2 regions of the Phenylobacterium ferrooxidans genome follow, and region 2 is predicted to be linked to the other one. Evidence: predicted binding sites of a transcription regulator. Region 2 holds the regulator's gene; the other holds the start of a gene.

Region 1 (11,698 bases), on a different contig from region 2:
GCCTTCATCAAGGCCAAGTCACCGGGCGCCCTCACCACCGCCTTCCGCGACATCGAGGTCATCGAGCCCTGGCCGGAATGGGCGACGCCGCAAATGGTCAAGGATGTCGGCGTCTACGAGATCAAGGGCGAGCTGAGCCCGCTGCTCGAAAAGCTCAAACGCGAGTAGCGCGCACGAAAAAGGGCGGAGCCTCGCGGCCCCGCCCTCAATCTTAAGCGCTTTAGGGGGTTGGACTTAGAAGTCCATGCCGCCCATGCCGCCCATGCCGCCACCCATGTCGGGGCCGCCTTGGCCGCCCTTCTTGGGCGCCTCGACGATCGCGGCTTCGGTGGTGATCATCAGGCCGGCGACCGAGGCCGCGTCCTGCAGGGCGGTGCGGACCACCTTGGCCGGGTCGATGACGCCGGCCGCGACCATGTCCACATACTCTTCGGTCTGGGCGTTGAAGCCGAAGGTCGCGGAGCTGTTTTCCATGACCTTGCCGACCACGATCGAGCCTTCGACGCCGGCGTTTTCGGCGATCTGACGGATCGGGGCCTGCAGGGCGCGGCGCACGATGGCGACGCCGGCTTCCTGGTCAGCGTTGTCACCCTTGAAGCCGTCCAGAGCCTTGGAGGCCTTCAGCAGGGCGACGCCGCCGCCGGGGACGATGCCTTCTTCCACGGCCGCGCGGGTCGCGTTGAGGGCGTCGTCGACGCGGTCCTTCTTTTCCTTCACTTCGACTTCGGTCGAACCGCCGACGCGGATGACCGCGACGCCGCCGGCCAGCTTGGCCAGACGTTCCTGCAGCTTTTCCTTGTCGTAGTCAGACGTGGTGTCTTCGATCTGGCGCTTGATCTGGCCGATGCGGCCTTCGATCGCGTCCTTGGCGCCGATGCCGTCGACGATGGTGGTGTCGTCCTTGGTGATGGAGACCTTCTTGGCCTTGCCCAGCATTTCCAGGCCGACGTTTTCGAGCTTGATGCCCAGGTCTTCGCTGATCAGCTCACCGCCGGTCAGGATGGCGATGTCTTCCAGCATGGCCTTGCGGCGATCGCCGAAGCCCGGCGCCTTGACGGCGGCGACGCGGAGACCGCCGCGCAGCTTGTTCACCACCAGGGTGGCCAGGGCTTCGCCCTCGACGTCCTCGGCGATGATCAGCAGGGGACGGCCCGACTGGACCACGGCTTCCAGGACTGGAAGCAGGGGCTGCAGCGAGGTCAGCTTCTTTTCGTAGAGCAGGATCAGAGGCTCTTCGAGTTCGACCTCCATCTTGTCGGCGTTGGTGATGAAGTAGGGCGACAGGTAGCCGCGGTCGAACTGCATGCCTTCGACGACGTCGAGTTCGGTCTCGGCGGTCTTGGCTTCTTCAACCGTGATGACGCCTTCGTTGCCGACCTTGGCCATGGCCTTGGCGATCATCTCGCCGACTTCGGTGTCGCCGTTGGCGGAGATGGTGCCGACCTGGGCGATCTCGGCGTTGGTGGTGACCTTCTTGGCCGAAGCCTTGATCTCGGCCAGCACCTTGGTGACGGCCTTGTCGACGCCGCGCTTCAGGTCCATCGGGTTCATGCCGGCGGCGACCGACTTCAGGCCCTCGACGACGATGGCCTGGGCCAGGACGGTGGCGGTGGTGGTGCCGTCGCCGGCCTTGTCGTTGGTCTTGGAGGCGACTTCGCGGATCATCTGCGCGCCGAGGTTCTCGAAGCGGTCAGACAGTTCGATTTCCTTGGCGACCGAGACGCCGTCCTTGGTGGAGCGCGGGGCGCCGAAGGACTTTTCGATCACCACGTTGCGGCCCTTGGGACCCAGGGTCACCTTCACGGCGTTGGCGAGGACATTGACGCCGCGCAGCATGCGGTCACGCGCGTCGGAGGAGAAATAGACGTCTTTAGCGGCCATTTTTGTTCAGCTCTTTCAGAATTTTATGGAGGGGAGGAGAGCGGAGGAGGTGGTTATTCAACCACGCCCAGGACGTCGCTTTCCTTCATGATCAGGAGGTCCTGACCGTCGATCTTCACTTCGGTGCCCGACCACTTGCCGAACAGGATCTTGTCGCCCGGCTTCACGTCCAGGGGTTGGATCTTGCCGCTGTCATCACGGGCGCCGGGGCCGACGGCGACGACTTCGCCTTCCTGCGGCTTTTCCTTGGCGGTGTCGGGAATGATGATCCCGCCCTTGGTCTTTTCTTCTTCTTCGACGCGCTTGATCAGCACGCGGTCTCCCAGGGGACGAAACGCCATGTCTTTTTCTCTCCGTTCGAAACGGTTGAATGGATTGCGTCGCACAAGGGGCCGACCGTTAGCAGCCGTGGCCCCTGAGTGCTAACGACGGCCGGGAGGTAGGGTCCCAAGGCTCTGGAGTCAAGCTTGGCTGGAGGCGAAAGGGGTTCGCGGGCGAATCCGCTTGGCCCCCGGGGGACCGCCCGGATAAGGGTTCTGCGAGGGAAGAACCCAGAAATCCCAGGAGAATATCCATGCGTCGCCTCATCGCGCTCGCCGCCCTGTCCGTCGCGGCCGTAGCGTCCGCCGCCAGCGCCGAGACCTGGAAGCCCTACAGCGCCGTCACCGACAAGGGCCTGCAGTGGTCCTACGACACCGACTACGCCTATCGCGACAGCGCCTCTGGCAAGGTCGTGGTGCTGCAGGCGATCGGCAAGCCGGGCGCCACCCCGCGCCTGGGTCCCTCGGCCCCCGGCGCCGCCGACGGCGTCGGCAGCGTCGTGGCCCTCGACTGCCGGGCCCGGACGATCGTGCTGATCGGCTCCTACGCGCCGTCCAAGCCCCTGGCCCTGTCTGACACCTGGCGCTCGGCCACCGCCAAGAAGGTCGAGAGCGCCGACGACAAGGCCCTGGTGTCGGCCGCCTGCGAAGGCGCCGACAAGCTGTCCGCCAAGTAGGGATTGCCAAGCCGGCAGGGCGTCCTAGCCTCGGGTCAAACCGAGGAGGGACGCCGATGCTGGACCATGTGAGCCTGAAGGTCGCCGATCACGCCGCCGCCCAGGCCTTCTACGACAAGGCGCTCGCGCCCCTCGGCCTGACCCGGCTGGTCCCCATGGAGGACGCCTCGGGCTATGGCGCGGGGCGCCCGTTCTTCTGGATCGGCCAGGGGGACAAGGCGGGCTACTGCCATGTCGCCTTCAGCGCGCCCGACCACGCCACGGTGGACGCCTTTCACGCCGCGGCTCTGGCGGCCGGTGGTCGCGACAACGGGTCGCCCGGCCTGCGCGAGCACTATCACCCCAGCTATTACGGCGCCTTCGTCCTCGACCCGGACGGGCACAACATCGAGGCGGTGTGCCACGGTGCGGGACCGGCGCGCCCGGCGTGACGCTGTAAATTGAAACGCTTGTTTGGATTTCGGCGGAAAGTGCGCGAAGCTGGCGGCAACCAACAATCCGCAGGAGAGACCCGATGAGCGAGACCCAGGACAAGGCCCAGTCCAGCTTCAAGCTGAACCCGATGGACGAGCTCAACGACCTGCGGATGTCCGAGAAGGCCCTGCCGCTGCTGGAGCATGTGAAGCGCTTCATCAAGGAAACCGTCAATCCGATGTCGGCGGAGTTCCACCGTCTGGGCGAGGGCAAGGCCGACATCTGGTCCTATGCGCCGGGCCAGCTGGAAGTCCTCGAAAAGGCCAAGGACAAGGCCAAGGCCGAGGGCCTGTGGAACTTCTTCCTGCCCAACGCCGAGACCGGCGAGGGCCTGTCCAACCTCGACTACGCCTATATCGCCGTCGAGCTGGGCAAGAACCCGATGGCCTCGGAGACCATGAACTGCGCCGCGCCTGACACCGGCAACATGGAAGTCCTGGAGCGCGTCGGCACCCCTGAGCAGAAGAAGCAGTGGCTGGAGCCCCTGCTGGCCGGCAAGATCCGCTCGGCCTTCGCCATGACCGAGGTCAACGCCGCCTCGTCGGACGCCAAGAACGTCAACACCCGCGCCACCCTGGTGGGCGACGAGTACGTCATCAACGGCGAGAAGCACTACATCTCCGGCGCCGGCGACCCGCGCTGCAAGATCATGATCACCATGGTCCAGACCAGCCCGGATGGTCCGCCCAACCTGCGCCAGTCGCAGATCCTGGTCCCGACCGACGCGCCCGGCGTGAAGATCGTCGGCCCCATGAACGTGTTCGGTGATCCCGACGCGCCGCACGGCCACATGCACATCATCTTCGACAATGTCCGCGTGCCGGCGTCGAACATGCTGCTGGGCGAGGGCCGCGGCTTCGAGATCAGCCAGCTGCGCCTCGGCCCCGGCCGTATCCACCACTGCATGCGCGCCATCGGCCAGGCCGAGAAGGCCCTGGACCTGATGGTCACCCGCGGCCTGTCCCGCGAGGCCTTCGGCAAGCCGCTGGTTCAGCTCGGCGGCAACATCGAGAAGATCAGCCGCGCCCGCATCGAGATCGAGGCCATGCGCCTGATGGTGCTCAAGGCCGCCAAGGCCATGGACGTCCTGGGCAACCAGGAAGCCCGCATCTGGATCCACATGGTCAAGGCCCTGGTTCCGGAACGGGTCTGCGAGATCATCGACCAGGCCATCCAGATGCACGGCGCCCTGGGCGTGTCGCAGCACACCCCGCTGGCCCGCATGTACACCTCCACCCGCACCCTGCGGATCGCCGACGGCCCCGATGAAGTCCACCACATGGTCGTGGGCCGCAACGAACTGCGCCAGTACCGCGAGATGCCGGCCGACGCCTCCACGGCGGCCGTCTTCCGGAACTAGTCGTTCCGCCACATCGAGACGGAAGGAGAGGCGGGGGCGACAGTCCCCGCCTCTTTTCGTTAGTGGCCCGCGGCCGCCGGCGGCGACGACAGGCGCTTGACGTCCTCGGCAGTCACCGGCTCGGGATAGGCGTTGCCGAAGTTGGTCCGCACATAGGTGATCACCGCGGCCGTCTGTTCGGCGCTCAGCATGTCGGTGAACCCGGGCATGCCGCCGCGGCCCTTGGTGACCATGACGATGGGATAGGCGGCCATCTTCATCTTCGGATTGCTGGCCAGGGCCGGGAAGGCCGCGGCCCCCACCGCCCCCTTGCCGTCGGCCATGTGGCAGGTCTGGCAGACCATCCGGTAGACTTGTTCACCGGGCACCGGCACGGGCGGCTTGCCGCCCCCGGGGCCGGGTTCGTCGGCCATGGCGGGCGCGGCCAGGGAAAAGGCCAGCACAAGGCCGAGCTTGGAAATCATCTTCATGCTCAGGCCTCCAGCGCGCGCTTGTGCAGACGGGTGATGGCGTCGAGGGAGGAGAGCAGGGAGCCCTCCATCCAGCAGCCGACGTAAGATGCGTGCTCGCCGGCCAGCACCACCCGGCCGTCCAGGGCCACCAGGTCCTGGTAGTGGGCGGCGCGGGTCTCCTCGGTCCAGCGGGCGCAGCAGCCCAGGATCCAGGGCACGCGGTTCCAGGCCACCGAGGCGCCGTTCGAGAACTCCTTGCGATAGCTCTCCGGGTGGAAGACCGACCCCTGGGCCAGGGCCGCCTCGATGCGTTCGGCCGGCGTCATCCCGGCCAGGTGATAGCCGCTCATCCCGCTGGCGAAGGCGCCCAGCAGCACGGCGGGGCCGTCCTGCAGGAAGTTGTTGTTGGGATAGGAGACCAGGCCGATCTCCTGGTTGGTGAAGGAGTGGCCACCATAGATGGCCGCGTCCTCCTCCCAGAACCGCCGCTTCATCTCCAGGCCGATCTTCACCGAGTTGGAGTAGGGCACCGCGGCGATGGCCGCGTTCATCTTCTCCGACATGTTGTTCTCGATCTGGCTCAGCACCGTCAGCGGGATGGTGCAGACGCACCAGTCGGCCTTGGCCTCCGTCACCACGCCGGTCCCGGTGTCGGAATAGGTGACGCTCACCCCCTTCTTGCCCTGGTCGATCTTGGTAACCTTGGCGTTGTAGGTGATCAGCGGCTGGACTTGGCTGGCGAAGGCCTTGCCGATCATGCCCATGCCCCCCACCGGCTGGAACATGGTGGTCTGGAATTCCTCGTTCATGAAGAATGACATGTTCCGCCAGATCTTCGAATCCAGCACGTCCTTCAGGGCGAAGACCTCCGACGGCGACGGCGCGCCATCCACCCCACCGCCGGGATTGCGGGCGAACCCGCGGTGCTCCGACGAGCGCAGGTTCTTGGCGTACTTCATGTCGCGATCCAGCATGCCCCACTCGCGCAGGGCCTCCTTCAGGCGGTCACGATCCTGGGCCGTGACGCTGGCGTCCAGGCCCTTCTGGTCGATGGCCTTGCCGAGCAGTTCGGCGACATTGCCCTCGAAGTCGGCGGCCAGGGACTTGAACCGCTGCGGCTTGCCGCCGAAGGCCTCGGTGTTGTGGACATAGGCGTTGTGGTTGAACTGCACGAAGGGCTGCAGCTCGACATTGAAGGCCTTGCAGTAGTGCAGCAGGGTCCGGTGATTGTGCGGAATGCGCCAGGGACCGGGGTTCAGGTAGTTGCCGTCGGCGAAGCCCACCTTCTGGGTCGCCCCGCCCATCTCGGTGATCGTGTCGCCGCCATAGACCGACCAGTTCCGGCCGCCGGCGCGGTTCTGGTACTCCAGCACCGTGACCTTGTAGCCCGCCTTGGTCAGCTCATAGGCCGCCAGCATCCCGGCCAGCCCCGCCCCCAGCACGATCACCGAGGCGCCCTTGCGCGCGCCCGACAGCTTGGGCGGCCCCGTGAACTGGCTCTCGGCGGCGTAACCGAGGGTGGTCATCATGTTGTACATCAGGGCCGATCCGCCCAGCATCCCGATGGTCGACAGCAGCTGCCGTCTTGTCGTCTTCCCGGTCTCTTCCATAAGCCGCCCCCTGAACGCCAGGCTCCAGGCCTAGGGGACGGCGCGGGGCCGGCGCCAACCTTCAGCTTAGGGGTGGGTCCCTTTTCGACGACATGCCTCCGCCTTGGCGCCCCTCGCGATGAACTGGCCACGGATCGGGCAGCCGCCTGTCAGTCCGACCCCCGAAGTGGAGTGCGGCCCGGGGGGAGGAATTGCCCCCCCTCTCGACGGCCTCGCTTGTTCGGGTGTAGACGGGCCCCGCTCCCAACGAGCCAGGGTCGATCCGCCAGCGCGTGATCCCTAAGGCTCCGTCTTCGCCGCGACCGGCGGACGTCTGCGAGCACGGCGCCTTCCTCCGGAGGGTGAGCGGGCGGACCCGCACATTCCGCGCACGATGCGCAGCTGTTCGCGATCGGAGGGGGCCTGTGTCCCGCTCGACGAAGCGGACGCAACCGGAGGACCACCCATGAGCGCTCTCGCAGCCCTCTTCATCCTTGTTCTGTCCTTTGTGACCGCCACCCTGTCGGGGGTGTTCGGCATGGCCGGCGGCCTGGTCCTGATGGGCGGGCTGGCCCTGGTCCTTCCCGTCTCGGCGGCCTTCGTCACCCACGGGCTGCTGCAGCTGGTGGCCAATGGCTGGCGGGCGATCCTGCATCGCAAGCATGTCGCCTGGCGGATCGTCGGCCTCTACGCCCTGGGGTCGCTGATCGCCGGCGGCGTGATCTCGCTCATCGCGCTCGCGCCCTCCAAGCCTGCCCTCTTCCTGTTCATGGGCCTGCTGCCGGCCCTGCTCTGGCTGCCCCAGGACTGGATCAGGCTGGACGCCGCCAGGCCCGCCCAGGCCCTGCTGTCGGGGATCATGGTCACCGGCGTGAACCTGACGGCCGGGGTGGCCGGGCCGCTGCTGGACATCTTCTTCGTCCGCACGGCGCTCACCCGGCACGTCATCGTCGCCACCAAGGCCGCCACCCAGGTCTTCGCCCACCTGGCCAAGGTGGTGGTCTATGGCGGGCTGATGCTGCGCAGCCAGGACGGCGCCGGCATGCCGCCGCTGTGGCTGTTCGCGGCGGCCATTCCGCTCTCCATGCTGGGCACGGTGGTGGGGGGGCGCATCCTCGACCGCATGACCGACATCAACTTCAAGCGCTACACCCGCCTCATCGTCACTGCGGTGGGCGTCCTCTACCTGATCCAGGCCGGCCAGCTCTTCCTGAGCGGCCAATGAGTGGTGGGCTGGCGGCCCTGATCCTGGCGGCGGTGCTGGCCACCGCCACCCTCTCGGGCGTCTTCGGCATGGCCGGCGGCCTGATCCTGATGGGGGTGCTGACCGCCCTGCTGCCGGTGCCGGCGGCGCTCGCCATCCACGGCCTGGTGCAGATGGCGTCGAACGCCTCGCGCATCGTCCTGCACGTCAGGCACATCGTCTGGAAGGTGGTGGGCTTCTACGCCATCGGCGCGGTGGCCACGATGGCGGCCTTCACGGTGGTTTCGTACATTCCCAGCAAGGCGGTGGTCTATCTGGCGCTGGGCCTGCTGCCGATCCTGATCTGGGCGCCGGAGCGCTACAGCCCGCTGGACGCCGCCCGGCCCAGCCACGCGGTGCTTGCCGGGGTGCTCTCCACCGCCATGGCGCTGACCTCCGGCATCTCCGGGCCGCTGGCCGACCTCTTCCTGGTGCGCAGCGCGCTGACCCGCCACCAGGTGCTCTCCACAAAGGCCGCCCTGCAGATGTTCAGCCACCTGTCCAAGGTGCTGTTCTACGGCGGGGCGATCCTGCTGGCCGGCGGCGACGGCTTCGCCCCGCCCTGGCTGCTGGCAGCCGCCTGCGCCCTGGCCGTCCTGGGCGTGACCCTCGGCGCGCGGGTGCTCGACCGCCTCACCGACCAGGGCTTCCGCGCCTGGCGGCGCTGGATTTTCACCGGGGTCGCGGCGGTGTACCTCGTCCAGGCGGCGATCCTGTTTGCGAGGGGCCAATGAAAGTCGATCCGACCCGGGTGATGGAGAACCGCTTCGTGCGGCTGGAGCCCTTCACCGACGCGCACAAGGAAGACCTGCGCGAGGCCTGCGACGCCGACCCGTCGGTCTGGACCGACCTCTATCCCTATTCCATGGCCGGCGAGCACTTCGACCCGCAATGGAGCCGTATGGCCGCCAACCAGGCCAAGGGCGTCTCGATCCATTGGGCGGTGCTGGTGGGCGGCCGCTGCATCGGCATCACCTGCTACTCGTCCTACGACCTGCCCAACGCCAGCCTGGAGATCGGCGGCACCTACTACCATCCCGACTATCGCGGCGGCCCGGTGAACCCGGCGGCCAAGCGGCTGATGATGGAGCAGGCCTTCGGCGACGGCGCGCGGCGCGTGATGTTCCGCGTCGACGCCATCAACGCCCGCAGCCGCGCCGCCGTGCTGAAGCTGGGCGGCAAGCTGGAGGGTATCCTGCGCCAGGACCGCGTCACCTGGACCGGCCGGGTGCGCGACACCTGCATCTTCTCGGTGCTGAAGGACGAGTGGCCCCCGGTGCGGGATGGGCTGGATGAGAGGCTCAAGAGATTCGAGTAGCTTTTTCCTCTCCTGTGCAGCGGAGCGGAACGAGGGAGGGGGACCGCGCGTAGCGGGGTGGAGGGGGCGAGCCTGAAGCTCGGCGCCCGGTCGCGCGCCCTCCACCGCCTGATCGGCGGTCCCCCTCCCCCGTAAACGGGGGAGGAAAACCCAATCCCGCTAAGCGCTGGCCGCTGTCTTCTCTTCGGCCGCCGGGAAGAACACCTCCTTGGCGTGGTCGGCGACGTCCTGGGCGGTGTAGGGGCGGCCCGGGTTGTAGCCGTCGGTCTGCAGCATCTTGATCTCGCGCACGCCGCGCGAGGAGACGCCGAGCACCTTGCCCGTGTGGTCGGCGGCCAGGTCGGAGACCATGTAGAGCACGCCCGGCGCGATGTTTTCCGGCAGGCTCATGGCGTCCGGCTCCTTGCCCTGACGGCCCGGCAGATCCGAGGTCATGCGGGTGAAGGCGCCCGGCGCCAGGCCCATGACCCGGATGCCGTACTTGCGCCCCTCGATGGAGAGCACGCGCATGAAGCCGTAGATGCCGGCCTTGGCCGCCCCGTAGTTGGACTGGCCGAAATTGCCGTAGAGGCCCGAGGTGGAGCTGGTCATGACGATGGCGCCGGGCTTGCCGTTGTCCTTCATCCACTTCCACACCGGCATGGTGCAGCAATAGGTGCCCTTCAGGTGCACCTTCACCACCAGGTCCCAGTCCTGTTCAGAGGTGTTGGCGAAGGTCTTGTCGCGCAGGATGCCGGCGTTGCAGACCAGGATGTCGATCTGGCCGTAGTTATCCAGCGCGGTCTTGGCGATGTTCTCGCCGCCTTCCATGGTCGACACGTCGTCGCCGTTGGCCACGGCCTTGCCGCCCGCCGCGATGATCTCGTCCACCACCTTCTGCGCCGCGGCGCTGGTGCCGTTCCCGGAGCCGTCGCGGCTGCCGCCCAGGTCGTTCACGACGACGCTGGCGCCCTCCGCGGCGAACAGCTTGGCATAGGCCTCGCCCAGACCGCCGCCGGCGCCCGTGACAATCGCCACCTTCCCATCAAGAAGTCCCATGGTCGTTCTCCCTATGAATTTAATTATCCCGCATCATCGAACCGCGCTGGCCACCTGACAAGTATTGACCGCCGTGGGGGCAGGGGCGTTCTTGGTGGAAAGAGCCGTCAGGTTGGGGAAACACCATGATCCGCGCACTCGCCGCCGCCGCGTTCGGCCTGCTGGCCACCGCCGCCCTGGCCGATGAACCGGCCGCCCGCATCGCCCCCTCGCTCGCCGCCCACACCGCCGAGTTCGCGCCGGCCAAGGTCTATGAGCCCGCGCCCGGCGTGTTCTCCGCCGTCGGCTACGGCATCGCCAATTCCATCATGGTGGTGGGCAAGACCGGGGTGGTGATCATCGACACCACCGACAGCCTGGAGGAGGCCAGGAAGGTCTGGGCCGAGTTCGCGCCGCGGGCCGGCGGCAAGCCGGTGGTGGCCATCATCTACACCCACAACCACAACGACCACATCAGCGGCGCCTCGGCCTTCCCGCTGGCCAAGGGCGGCAAGGTGATCGCCCAGGCGACCCTGCTGCGGGAGGCCGCCAAGTGGAACGGGGTCGCCGCCCCCTCCATAGCCGCCCGCGCGGCCCGCATGTACGGCGTCTTCCTGCCCAAGGGGACTCCGGACGGCTTCGTCAGCGTCGGCATCGGCCCCTTCCTGTCGGCCTTTGGCGGCGGCGGGGCGGGCGGGTTCGTGGCCCCCAACCTGACCTTCGACCAGAAGCTCTCCATCAAGCTTGGCGGCGAACAGTTCGTCCTTGAGCATGCGCCCGGCGAGACCGAGGACCAGCTCTTCGTCTGGATGCCCGAGCGCCGGGTGCTGTTCCCCGGCGACAACATCTACAAGGCCTTCCCCAACCTCTACACGATCCGCGGCACCAGCTATCGCGACCCCGTCCAGTGGGCGGCCTCGCTGGACCGCATGCGCGCCCTGGGCGCCGATGTGCTGGTCCCGTCCCACACCCGGCCCATTGTCGGCGCGGAGGCCATCGCGACGACCCTGACCGACTATCGCGACGCGATTTCCTTCGTCCACGACCAGACCGTCCGCTGGATGAACCAGGGCCTGACGCCCGACGAGATCGTCGAGAAGGTGAAGCTGCCCGCCCACCTGGCGACAGATCCCTATCTGCTGGAACACTACGGCACGGTGGAGTGGTCGGTGCGCTCGGTGTTCGCGGGCTATATGGGCTGGTTCAGCGGCGACGCCGCCGAGCTTTCCAGGGACGCGCCGGAGTTGCGCGCCCGGGAGATCACCGACCTGGCCGGCGGACCCGCCGCCGCCCTGGCCAAGGCCGAGACCGCCTACAATGAGGGCCGCTGGAAGTGGGCCGCCGAGCTGGCGACCCACGTCCGCCGC
Region 2 (11,698 bases):
TTCTTCACTCAAACTCTCGGCCTGCCCCAACACACCGGGGACCAGCCGTACGCACGCCTCGATCGTCACCAGGGCCGCAGCCTCGCCACCGGCGAGCACCGCGTCGCCGACGGCGACCTCCTCGAACCCTCGGGCGTCAAGCACCCGCTGGTCCACCCCCTCGAACCGGCCGGCCAGGACGATCAGTCCAGGCCCGTCAGCCCACTTTCGAACCCGCGCCTGGGTCAGGGGCTGACCCCGGGCGCTCATATACAAAAGCGGCCGTCCTCGCCGCTCCACGCTGTCCAGCGCAGAGGCGATGACGTCCGCTCGCATCACCTGTCCCGGGCCGCCACCCGCGGGGGTGTCGTCCAGGAAGCCGCGCTTATCCTTGGAAAATCCCCGAATGTCCACTGTTTCCAAGGACCAGAGCCCCTGCTCGCGCCAGGCCGTGCCGATCAGCGAAACGCCGAGCGGACCTGGGAAGGCCTCGGGAAACATGGTCAGGACGGTGGCGTCGAAGGGCATCTGCGGCTTTTGGACCATCGGCGTGCGTAATTCTACCGCCTTGCCCGAGCGCCGCTATGGGCCTAATCCAGCGCCTTTCGCACTTGCAGCATATTTCGAGACGCATATGGACACTCCCGAGAGCCTGCCCGAGACCCTGTCGCTGGAGCGCCTGGAGCTGAACCTGTTCCGGGGCGTCAGCCCGTCCATGGGACCGGGCCGCATCTTCGGGGGCCAGGTGATCGCCCAGTCCTTGCTGGCGGCCTATGAGACGGTCGAGGACCGCGTCTGCCACTCGCTGCACTGCTACTTCATCCGCCCGGGCGATCCGCGCGTGCCGATCGTCTTCGACGTGGATCGCTCGCGCGACGGCGGCACCTTCACCACGCGGCGGGTGGTGGCCATCCAGAACGGCAAGCAGATCTTCAACCTCGCCGCCTCCTTCCAGGTCCTGGAAGAGGGCTTCGAGCACCAGGCGCCTATGCCTGACGTGCCGGGTCCTGCAGACCTGGAGGACGACTCCGTCAAGCAGCGCAAGATGATGGAGAAGGCCCCGGAGGAGATGCGCAAGATGATGTCGCGTCCGCGGCCCATCGAGATGCGTTCGGTCGGTCCGTCCTCCTGGAGCAAGGGCCCCAAGCCCGCCGAGAACAGCGTCTGGTTCCGCGCCACGGCCCCCATCGGCGCCGATCCGCACATGCACCAGGTGATCATGGCCTATGCGTCGGACATGAACATGCTCTCGACCGCCATGCGCCCGCACCGCGTCGAGTGGCAGACCCCCGGCCTGCAGTCGGCCAGCCTCGACCACGCCATGTGGTTCCACAAGCCGTCCAACTTCAACGAATGGCACCTCTACCACCAGGACAGCCCTTCGGCGTCGGGCGGGCGGGGCTTCGTGCGCGGCTCGATCTACGACCAGAAGGGCGACCTCGTCGCCTCGGTCACCCAGGAAGGCCTCATCCGCCTGCGCAAGCCGGACGCCAAGACCTAAAACCCCGCGGCCAGGTCAGGCCTTGGTGTCCACCGCGTCGCCGTCGTGAGCCGCATCGTGGCTGGCGTCGTTGGCCGCATAGGGATTGACCGGGGCGCCCGTGGCTTCCGCAGCCGCGGCGCTCGGCCCCGTGGAGCCCTTGGCCGCCACCACCACCATGGCCGGGCGGATCAGCCGGCCCAGCAGTTCGTAACCCGGCTGCAGCACCTGGATCACCCCGCCGGCGCCGACCTCGGTGGAGGGCTGCTCCATCATGGCCTGGTGCTGGTGCGGGTCGAACTTCACGCCCTTCTCGGGCTCGATCTTCTTCAGCCCGTTGGTCTCGAAGGCGGCCTGCAGCGACTTGGCCGTCATCTCCACGCCGACCACGAAGTTCTTCACCACCGTGTCGGCGCTGTCGGCCGGGGCGGCGGCGAGCGCGCGGCCCATGTTGTCGGCGGCGGCCAGCAGGTCCTTGCCGAACTTCTGGATGGCGTAGGCGCGCGCGTCATTGGCCTCGCGCTCGGCGCGGCGGCGGGTGTTCTCCGCCTCGGCGGCGTAGCGCAGCACCTGCTCCTTCAGCCCCTTGTTCTCGGCGGTGAGGGCCTCGATGTGGTCGATCGCCGCATCGGCGATCTCGTTGACGTCTTCGGCCGGCGTATGATCGTCGGACATGTTCAATCCTTCACGCGTTCTCGGACCTGGGACAGCACGCGGGCGGTATAGTCCACCAGCGGGATGACCCGGGCATAGTTTAGGCGGGCCGGACCGATCACTCCGATCGCGCCCAGCACCTTCTGACCGCCCGTCATATAGGGCGCGGCGATCACGGCGGAACCCGAAAGCGAAAACAGCCGGGTTTCGGCCCCGATAAAGATGCGCACGCCCTGGGCTTCGTTGACCCCGTCCAGCAGCCCGATGAGCTGTTCCTTCTGTTCGAGGTCGTCGAACAGCATCCTAACGCGCTCGAGGTCGTCCAGGGTCTCCGGATCGGCCAGAAGATTGCCGCGGCCCCGCACGATCAGGGCGCGCTCGGCCACCTCGCCCCCGCCCCAGGCGGCCAGGCCATCCTCCACCAGCCGGGCGGCGGTCTCGTTGAGCTGCCGGCGGGCGGTGTCCAGTTCGGTGCGCATCTCGCGCCCGGCCTCGGCCAGGGTCTTGCCGCGCAGACGGGTGTTGAGGAAGTTCGACGCCTCCTGCAGGGCGCTCGGCGTCACCCCGGCGGTCAGGGCCATGAGGCGGTTCTCCACCGCCCCGTCGTCGAAGACCATGACGGCGAGCGCCTGGTCGGCCGAGAGCGACACGAACTCCACGTGCTTTACGCCAGCGTCGCGCACCGGGGTGACCACCACCCCGGCCCCGCCCGCCAGACCCGAGAGGATGGCGCTGGCCTCGTTGAGGGCGTCGTCGAAGGTCTGGCCCCGGCCGGTGAGGCGGTGCTCGATGGACCGCCGCTCCTCCTCGCCGACGTCGCCCACCTCCATCAGGCCGTCGACGAACAGGCGCAGGCCCGCGTGGGTCGGCAGCCGGCCGGCGCTGACATGGGGCGCCCCCAGCAAACCGAGCTGGGTCAGGTCCTGCATGGTGTTGCGGATCGAGGCGGGAGACAGATGCACCCCACCCTTGGAAAGCGTGCGGGAGCCCACCGGGTCGCCGGTCTCCAGATAGCTTTCCACGACGCGGCGGAAGATGTCGCGGGCGCGTTCATCCAGGGCGGCGAGCGAAGGCCCGCCGGTCAAGAGCGAGCTGGTCAAGGAGCTAGGCAGGTCAGAACCATGGACGGAACCTCTGTATTCTAGGATAAGCGCGACCCTCTGCGGCGCAAGACGTCGCGCTCATATCCGAGCCCTTCATGCGCCCTTCTGACCGCACTCCCGAGCTTCTTCGCGCCGTGACCATCGAAACCGGGGTCAATCGCTATGCGGAGGGCTCCTGCCTGATCACCTTTGGCCACACCAAGGTGCTGATCACCGCCAGCGTGGAGGATCGGGTCCCGGGCTTCATGCGCGGCCGCGGCCAGGGCTGGGTCACCGCCGAGTACGGCATGCTGCCGCGGGCCACCCACACCCGGGGCCGCCGCGAGGCTTCGGAAGGTAAGCAGTCGGGGCGCACCCAGGAAATCCAGCGCCTGATCGGCCGCTCCCTGCGCGCCATCATCAACCCGACCCTGCTGGGGGAGCGCCAGATCTCCATCGACTGCGACGTGATCCAGGCCGACGGGGGCACGCGCACCGCCGCCATCACCGGCGCCTGGGTCGCCCTGCGCCAGGCCGTCAACTACCTGATGGAGGAAGGCCTGATCACCCAGGACCCGATCACCGACCAGGTCGCGGCGATTTCCTGCGGCATCTATAACGGCGTCCCGGTTCTCGACCTCGAATACGAGGAAGACTCCAACGCCGAGGCCGACGCCAACTTCGTCCTGACCGGCTCGGGGGACATCGTGGAGATCCAGGCCACCGGCGAGAAGCGCGGCTTCAGCCAGGATGAATTCGAGGCCCTGTTCGCCCTGGCCCGCAAGGGGATCAGCGAACTCTGCCTCATGCAGCAGGAAGCCGGCGCCCGGAAATAGAATGCAAAACGGGCGGCCCTGGAGAGGGCCGCCCGTTTCGAACGCGACACCGCTGGAGAGCGATGGGTACGGGTCCTAGAGACCGTTCAGCAGCTGGCGGAAGGCCGAGGCAGGCAGGCGGGCCAGCTCGTCGGCGAAGGGGGCCATCAGGCGGTCGATCAGGCTTTCAATGGCGCGAGCCATGGGTAGCTCCTTTGTGCAATGCAGCAATTGTTGCAGCGCATATAGGAGCGAAAGCCTTACGTGGCAATATCTAAGCACCGCTCAGTCGAACTATTTGCACACGCGCGCACAGTTTTTTGCCGCGCTGCGTCATCACGCCACCGTGTTCAGCCGTCCTCGTCGTCCGGCAGGTCGTCGGAGGGTCCAGCCTCGTAGTGCAGCAGGTCGCCGGGCTGGCAGTCTAGCTCGCGGCACAAGGCCGCCAGGGTGGAAAAGCGTACGGCGCGGGCCTTGCCGGTCTTGAGGATCGACAGGTTGGCGATGGTGACGCCGACGCGGTCGGCAAGTTCGGTGAGCGACATGCGGCGTTCCAGCAGCACGCGGTCGAGCAGGACTCGAATAGGCATGATCAGATCGTCAGCTCCGCTTCGCGGCGCAGGCGCGCGCCTTCGCGGAACACCTCAGCGAGCACAAACACCACCAGGACCGAGAACCAGGCCGTCAGGCTGAAACCTTGGCTGCTCTTGGTCTGGGCCAAGTCGAGCCAGTCGCCGGCGAAGCGGACGGCGTAGCGCACCAGTTCCAGGCTGCCGAGCGCCAGGCCGATCACCCGCAGGCGCAGCACATTGTCCGGATGGAAGGGGTCGCCGGCCGTCAGGGTGGCGAAGATCTGGCGCAGGCGCGCCACGATCACCTGCAGGCCGGCCATGTAGAGGGCCGCGGCGAGCAGGCCGCCGGCCAGGACAGGACCGCGGCTGACCACCGACGCCCCCTCGGCGTTCAGGGACAGGTTGGCGATCAGCTCGGGATTGAAGCTCAGCAGCAGGGCGGCGAGCATCAGGACGCCGACGACGCCGATGCCGATCCACAGGGCCACATAGACCACGTCGAGGATGATCTTCAGGAAGCTCGAAACCGAGCCGGGACCCAGGGCGCGCATCAACTGTATCTCCCCGCTGGTGTGGCTCCGCCGCCAACGCGGCGGCTGGCGGCGGGAAGCGTCTGGCTTGAGCACTTCTACTAGCCGACCAGGGCGCCGGCCACCAAGGCCACCACGGGGAGGGCGGCGAGAACGACCACGACTTGCATCAGGGCGCGGTCCATCCAGGTCATCACAGGCGAAAACATGACTTCATCTCCAGGTTTGCGCCGCCTTGGCGGCGCTTGGTGTGGTGGGCGGCCCGTCGCCGCCCGATGTCGATAGTCAATATGGGCGCATCGCTTTTCGATCAAGAAAATTATCGAAAAACGATATGAAACATTGGTAATGTTGAGCTTGGGGGCGCGCAAACCCTTGCAATTGAACGGTTCGCGCCTGGCGACTATGGTCCGCGCTCCCGTCCCAACCGGAGGTTTTCCCATGGCGCTCAAGCTCGAACCCGGCGCGCGGCTGGTGGTGGCGACCCACAATCCAGGCAAGGTCGTGGAGATCGCCGCCATCCTGGAGAACCGTTTCTCCCTGGTGACCGCCGGCGAGCTGGGCTTGGCCGAGCCTGACGAGACTGAGACCACCTTCGTCGGCAACGCCCTGCTGAAGGCCCGCGCCGCCGCCGACGCCAGCGGCCTGATCGCGCTGGCCGATGATTCCGGCCTGTCGGTGGCCGCCCTCGACGGCGCCCCGGGCATCTTCTCGGCCCGCTGGGCGGGGCCGGGGAAGGACTTCTCGGTGGCCATGGGCAAGGTCCAGGAACGAGTGGAAGAAAGCAGCTCGGAGGATCTCTCCTGCTGGTTCACCAGCGCGCTCGCCATCGCTTGGCCCCATGGCCCCGCCGTGGTGGTGGAGGGCCGGGTGGACGGGACCCTGACCTTCCCGATGCGCGGAACCAAGGGCTTCGGCTACGACCCCATCTTCACGCCGCTGGGCCACGACCTGACCTTCGGGGAGATGGACCCCGCCGCCAAGGACGCAATGAGCCACCGGGCGCTCGCCTTCGCGAAGCTCAAGGCAGCCATCCTTTGACGCCGCTGGCGCCGCTCGGGGTCTATATCCACTGGCCCTACTGCGCGCGCATCTGCCCCTATTGCGACTTCAACGTCCTGCGCGACCGGGGGCGGGGCGCCGAACAGCTTGCCCTGAAGGACGCCATCCTCGCCGACCTGCGCCGGCAGCGGGAGCTGACCGGCCCCCGAGAGCTGACCTCCATCTTCCTGGGGGGCGGCACGCCGTCGCTGATGGATCCCGAGTGGGCCGGGGAGATGATCGCCCTTTGCCGAAGCCTCTGGACGCCCGCGCCGGACCTGGAGATCACCCTGGAGGCCAATCCGACCGACGCCGAGGCCGGGCGGTTCGCGGGCTTCGCCGCCGCCGGGGTGCAGCGGCTGTCCCTCGGGGTCCAGGCCCTTGATGACGCCAGCCTCGCCCTGCTCGGCCGCAACCACGGGGCTGACGAGGCCCGGCGCGCGGCAGCCCTCGGCGCGAAGCTGTTCCCGCGCCTGTCGCTGGACCTGATCTATGCGCGCCCCGGCCAGACCACCGACGCCTGGCGGGCTGAACTCGCCGAGGCCATCGGCCTGGGCGCCGAGCACCTGTCGCCCTACCAGCTCACCATCGAGGCCGGCACCGCCTTCGACCGCGCGGTGAAACGCGGCACCCTGGTCCCGCCCGGCGAGGACCTGGCCGCCGAACTGTTCGACGTGACCCAGGAGACCCTGACCGCCGCCGGGTTTACCGCCTATGAGGTCTCCAACCATGCGCGGGGCGAGGCCGCCCGCTCCCGGCACAACCTCGTCTATTGGCGCGGCCAGGACTATGTGGGCGCGGGCCCTGGCGCCCACGGCCGCCTCACCGTGGACGGCGCCCGCACCGCCACCTTCGCCGCCACCAGGCCCGCCGACTACATCGCCAGGGTGGCCGAGACCGGCCTCGGCTGGGTGACCCGCGAGGCGCTCTCACCCCAACAGGCCGCCGAGGAGCGCCTGCTGGCCGGCCTGCGCATCGAGGACGGCGTCACCTTCGCCGAGATCGCGGCGCTCGCCCTGACGCCGGCCCATCCTGAGGTGCGAAGCCTGGTGCAAGCTGGCCTAGTCGCCGCCGATCCCGAGCGCCTGCGAGCCACCCCGGCGGGGCGCCTGGTGCTCAACTGGGTCACCAGCCGGCTGGCCCTGGCCTGAGCCCAAGCTTGCCATGGGCGGCCGAACCGGCGATTCCTCGCCCATGTCCCCCCGCCCGCCGCCGCCCGCCCTATCCGAAGCCCCCCTGGCGCCGGGCCTCTATCTGGTGGCGACGCCGATCGGGAATCTGCGGGACATCACCCTGCGCGCCCTCGACGTGCTCTCGGCCTGCGACCTGGTCCTGGCCGAGGACACCCGGGTGGCGGGCAAGCTGCTGAGCGCCTACGGCCTGTCGAAGAAGCTGGAGCGCTATGACGAGCACTCCGCCGACCGGGCCGGGCCCAAGGCCCTGCAGATTCTGAGCGAAGGCGGACGGGTGGCCCTGGTGTCTGACGCCGGCACCCCCCTTGTCTCCGACCCCGGCTACCGCCTGGCCCGGGAGGCGATGGCGGAGGGGCTGCCGGTCTATCCGATCCCCGGGGCCTCGGCCCTGCTGGCGGGGCTCACCGTCGCGGGCCTGCCCACCGACCGCTTCCTGTTCGCCGGCTTCCCGCCCCCCAAGAGCGCCGCGCGCCGAACCTTCTTCCAGGAGCTGGCCGGCCTGCGGGCCACCCTGGTGTTCTTCGAGGGCGGCTCCCGCGTGGCCGCCAGCCTCGCCGACATGGCCGCCGTCTTCGGGCCTCGCGAGGCCGCCGTGGCCCGCGAACTCACCAAGCTCTACGAGACCGTGACCCGGGCGCCCCTGGACCAGCTGGCCGCTGACAAGCGGTTCGCCGCGCCCAAGGGCGAGTTCGTCATTGTCGTCGGCCCCGGCCGCGAGGAAGCCGCCACCGAGGCCGATGTGGATACAGCCCTGACCCAGGCCCTTGAGCGCCTGGGCACGGCCGACGCCGCCAGCGAGGTGGCCAAGGCGCTGGGCCTGCCCCGCCGCGAACTCTACAAGCGCGCCATGGCCCTCAAGGACGCCAGGCCGTGAACCCGATCCGTCAGGCCCGCGGAGCTGCGGCCCGGCTGTCCGGGCGGCGCGCCGAGGTCTGGGCGGCGATCTGGCTGATGCTGAAGGGTTACCGCATCCTGGGCTTTCGCCTGAAGACCCCCCAGGCCGAGATCGACCTGCTGGCCCATCGGGGCGGGGTCCTGGCGGTGGTCGAGGTCAAGTCGCGCACGACGATGCTGGCGGCGATGGAGGCGGTCAGCGCCGATCAGCGGGCCCGGCTGCGGCGCGCCGGAGCCACCCTGGCCGCCCGCCGGCCGGCCCTGCACAACGCCGCCGTGCGTCTGGACCTTATCGCCCTCGCGCCGGGCAGACTTCCAAGACATAGTCCAGACGCCTGGAGAGGTGCGTGAGCTGTCATGAGTCGCGAAGACGCTGAGGCCTATCTGACCCAAGCGGGGCAGTGCGTGGACGGCGACTTCCCCCTGCTGGAAGCCGCCATCGCCTGCGCCCTGCACGAGGACCCCAGCCGCGACGCCCAGCAGGCCCGCGACCTCGGCGAGTCCGGGATTGAGCACCTGACCCATCGTCTGGCCACCGAAAGCCCCGAGGAAGCCCTGGCCGAGACCATGGCCGGGGACCTGGCCATGGGGGGAGACCTCTTCACCTACGAGCACCCCGACAACGCCGACATCCTGTCGGTGGCCGAGCGCCGCAAGGGCCTGCCGGTGGCCCTGGGAATCTACTACCTGCACGTCGCGCGAAAATGCGGCCTCAGCGTCCAGGGCGTCGACTTCCCCGGCCACTTCCTGCTGCGGATCGAGACCCACGAGGGGCCCCTGGCCCTCGACCCCTACAGCGAGGGCCGGGTGGTCCTACCCTCGGAGCTCACCCGGCGGGCCCTGCACGCCGGCCTCACCCCCAACGTCGCCGACCGTCTGGACCGGCTGATGGCGCCCGCCCCCGACCGCGCCGTGCTGATGCGGCTGCAGAACAACATCTTCGCCCGGGCCGTGGCGGCTCGCGACTTCGGCCGCGCCGAACGCGCCGCCCTGCGCCGCGCCCTGCTGGACCCCAGCGACCATCGCCCCTGGCTGGACGTCGCCGCCGCCCGCGAGGGCCAGGGCGCCCTGGCCGGCGCCCTCCAGGCCCTGGCCCAGGCCTCGACCCTGGACGGCGGCGCGGCGCTGGCCGCCCGCGCCCACCGCGAGCGCGTGCGGCTGCAACTCAACTAAGCAGCGCTGGCGCTCGCGCCCGCCCCGACCTATCTGAACGCCTCAGCTTGCAAGGAAGCCCGCCCATGTCCCTGAAGGTCGCCGTCCAGATGGACCCCCTCGAGGGGATCAATATCGAAGGCGATACGACCTTCCTGATGATGCAGTCGGCCCAGGAACGGGGTCACACCCTGTGGGTCTACACGCCCGAGCGCATGGCCCTGGAAAGCGGCAGGCTCACCGCCAAGGGCCGTTCGGTGACCGTCCAGCCGGTGAAGGGCGCTCACGCGACCTTCGGCCCGTGGGAGACCCGCGACCTGTCGGAGTTCGATGTCGTCCTGCTGCGCCAGGACCCGCCCTTCGACATGGCCTACATCACCTCGACCCATTTCCTGGACGCCATCCACCCCAAGACCCTGGTGGTGAACAACCCCACCGAGGTGCGCAACGCGCCGGAAAAGCTGTTCGTGACCACCTTCCCGGGCGTGCAGCCGCCGACCCTGATCACCTCGGATCTCGAGGCGATCTATGAGTTCCGCGCCCGCCAGGGCGATATCGTGCTCAAGCCGCTGAATGGCGCGGGCGGCTCGGGCGTGGCGCGGCTGCTGGCCGACGACCCCAATCTGGACGCCATGCTGGACCTGCACCGGATGATCAGCCGCGAGCCGGTCATCGCCCAGAAGTACGTGCCGGCGGTGGTGAAGGGCGACAAGCGCATCCTGCTGGTGGACGGCGAGCCGGTGGGGGCCATCAACCGGGTGCCCAGCGCCGGCCAGATCCGCTCCAACCTGGCGGTGGGCGGACGCGCCGAGGCCGTGGAGCTGACGGCGCGGGACCTGGAGCTGTGCGGCGTCATCGGGCCGGAGCTGAAACGCCGGGGCCTGATGTTCGTCGGCATCGACGTGATCGGCGACTACCTCACCGAGATCAATGTGACGTCACCTACGGGGGCGGTGGCCTTGAAAAGGTTCACCGGCGTCGATGCGACAGTCCTGCTCTGGGAACGTGTTGAAGCGATTCGCGCCACAGTCTAGCTTCTGAGATGAGAAGAGTGGTCTAGGCCACGGAAACCCCTCATCTTCTCCATAAGTTCCTTTTTTGTTCTTGATCCGACCCGCGCGGCGTGATGGGGTTGTGGATAAAACATGCTCAAACCGGGGACGTGAGCCATGGCAGCACGGGTCGTCACGCTGGCGTTTCAAGGGGTTGAGGCCCGGCGGGTCGATGTCGAGGTGCAACTCACCGGCGGCGAGTTCGCCTTCATTCTCGTGGGTCTCGGCGACAAGGCGGTGGGTGAGAGCCGTGAACGGGTGCGGGCCGCCTTCTCCGGTCTCGGCCTGTCGCTGCCGGGAAAGCGGATCATCGTCAACCTGGCCCCTGCCGACCTGCCCAAGGAGGGGAGCCACTATGACCTCCCCATCGCGCTCGCCGTCATGGCCGCCATGGGGATCATCCCCCCCGACCGGCTGACGGAGTGGGCGGCCATGGGGGAGCTCTCCCTGGATGGCCGAATCGTCGCGGTGGCCGGCGCCCTGCCCGCCTCGGTGGCGGCGGGCGCCCTGGGCCTGGGCCTGATCTGCCCCGAGGCCTGTGGGGCGGAGGCCGCCTGGGCCGGCGACACCCAGATCCTGGCCGCGCCCTCGCTGATCTCGCTGGTGAACCACTTCCGTGGGACCCAGATGCTGGGCGCCCCCAAGCCCGGCGCCATCCTCGACGGCGAGCGGGTCCCCGACCTGCGGGAGGTGAAGGGCCAGGAGAACGCCAAGCGCGCCCTGGAGATCGCCGCGGCGGGGGGCCACAACCTGTTGTTCACCGGACCTCCAGGCTCGGGCAAATCGATGATGGCCGCCCGCCTGCCTGGCCTCCTGCCCCCGCTCTCGCCCGCCGAGCTGCTGGAGACCTCGATGATCCACTCGGTGGCCGGCTTGATCGCCAAGGGCGAACTGACCCGGGCGCGCCCATTTCGCACCCCGCACCACTCCGCCACCATGGCGGCCCTGACTGGCGGCGGCGTCCGGGTGAAGCCGGGCGAGGTGTCGCTGGCCCACAACGGCGTGCTGTTCCTGGACGAACTGCCGGAGTTCTCGGCCCAGGCCCTGGACAGCCTGCGCCAGCCCCTCGAGACCGGCGAGGTGGTGGTGGCCCGCGCCAACGCCCACGTCCGTTATCCGGCTCGCTTCCAGCTGGTGGCCGCCCAGAACCCCTGCAAGTGCGGCTACGGCGGGCCTGGACGCGGCGCCTGCGGCCGCGCGCCCCGCTGTCAGACCGACTATCAGATGAAGGTCTCGGGCCCCTTCCTCGACCGA

Evidence for each region. The regulator HrcA, encoded in region 2, represses chaperone genes, less so after heat shock. The targets are predictions, from matches to a motif close to GTTAGCANTCNNNNNNNNNGANTGCTAAC.
Region 1: groES (co-chaperone GroES) is a predicted target of HrcA. The motif match lies at 2,280-2,308, and genes of this name have one in related genera.

Annotation. Positions count from the first base shown of each region.
Region 1 covers NZ_JAOTJD010000020.1:53,440-65,137, forward strand. Annotated here, with positions in the region: gene OCL97_RS11905 (hypothetical protein) at 1-168, shown strand, start outside; gene groL (chaperonin GroEL) at 235-1,881, opposite strand; gene groES (co-chaperone GroES) at 1,935-2,222, opposite strand; gene OCL97_RS11920 (hypothetical protein) at 2,456-2,878, shown strand; gene OCL97_RS11925 (VOC family protein) at 2,935-3,309, shown strand; gene OCL97_RS11930 (acyl-CoA dehydrogenase family protein) at 3,393-4,712, shown strand; gene OCL97_RS11935 (c-type cytochrome) at 4,772-5,182, opposite strand; gene OCL97_RS11940 (flavin monoamine oxidase family protein) at 5,185-6,774, opposite strand; gene OCL97_RS11945 (TSUP family transporter) at 7,220-7,978, shown strand; gene OCL97_RS11950 (TSUP family transporter) at 7,975-8,730, shown strand; gene OCL97_RS11955 (GNAT family N-acetyltransferase) at 8,727-9,314, shown strand; gene OCL97_RS11960 (SDR family NAD(P)-dependent oxidoreductase) at 9,474-10,352, opposite strand; gene OCL97_RS11965 (alkyl sulfatase dimerization domain-containing protein) at 10,478-11,698, shown strand, end outside.
Region 2 covers NZ_JAOTJD010000009.1:52,807-64,504, reverse strand. Annotated here, with positions in the region: gene trmD (tRNA (guanosine(37)-N1)-methyltransferase TrmD) at 1-507, opposite strand, end outside; gene OCL97_RS06790 (acyl-CoA thioesterase) at 614-1,480, shown strand; gene grpE (nucleotide exchange factor GrpE) at 1,496-2,134, opposite strand; gene hrcA (heat-inducible transcriptional repressor HrcA) at 2,137-3,213, opposite strand; gene rph (ribonuclease PH) at 3,312-4,031, shown strand; gene OCL97_RS06770 (helix-turn-helix domain-containing protein) at 4,361-4,600, opposite strand; gene OCL97_RS06765 (DUF2975 domain-containing protein) at 4,603-5,133, opposite strand; gene rdgB (RdgB/HAM1 family non-canonical purine NTP pyrophosphatase) at 5,554-6,153, shown strand; gene hemW (radical SAM family heme chaperone HemW) at 6,150-7,304, shown strand; gene rsmI (16S rRNA (cytidine(1402)-2'-O)-methyltransferase) at 7,348-8,220, shown strand; gene OCL97_RS06745 (YraN family protein) at 8,217-8,591, shown strand; gene OCL97_RS06740 (transglutaminase family protein) at 8,598-9,413, shown strand; gene gshB (glutathione synthase) at 9,479-10,426, shown strand; gene OCL97_RS06730 (YifB family Mg chelatase-like AAA ATPase) at 10,562-11,698, shown strand, end outside.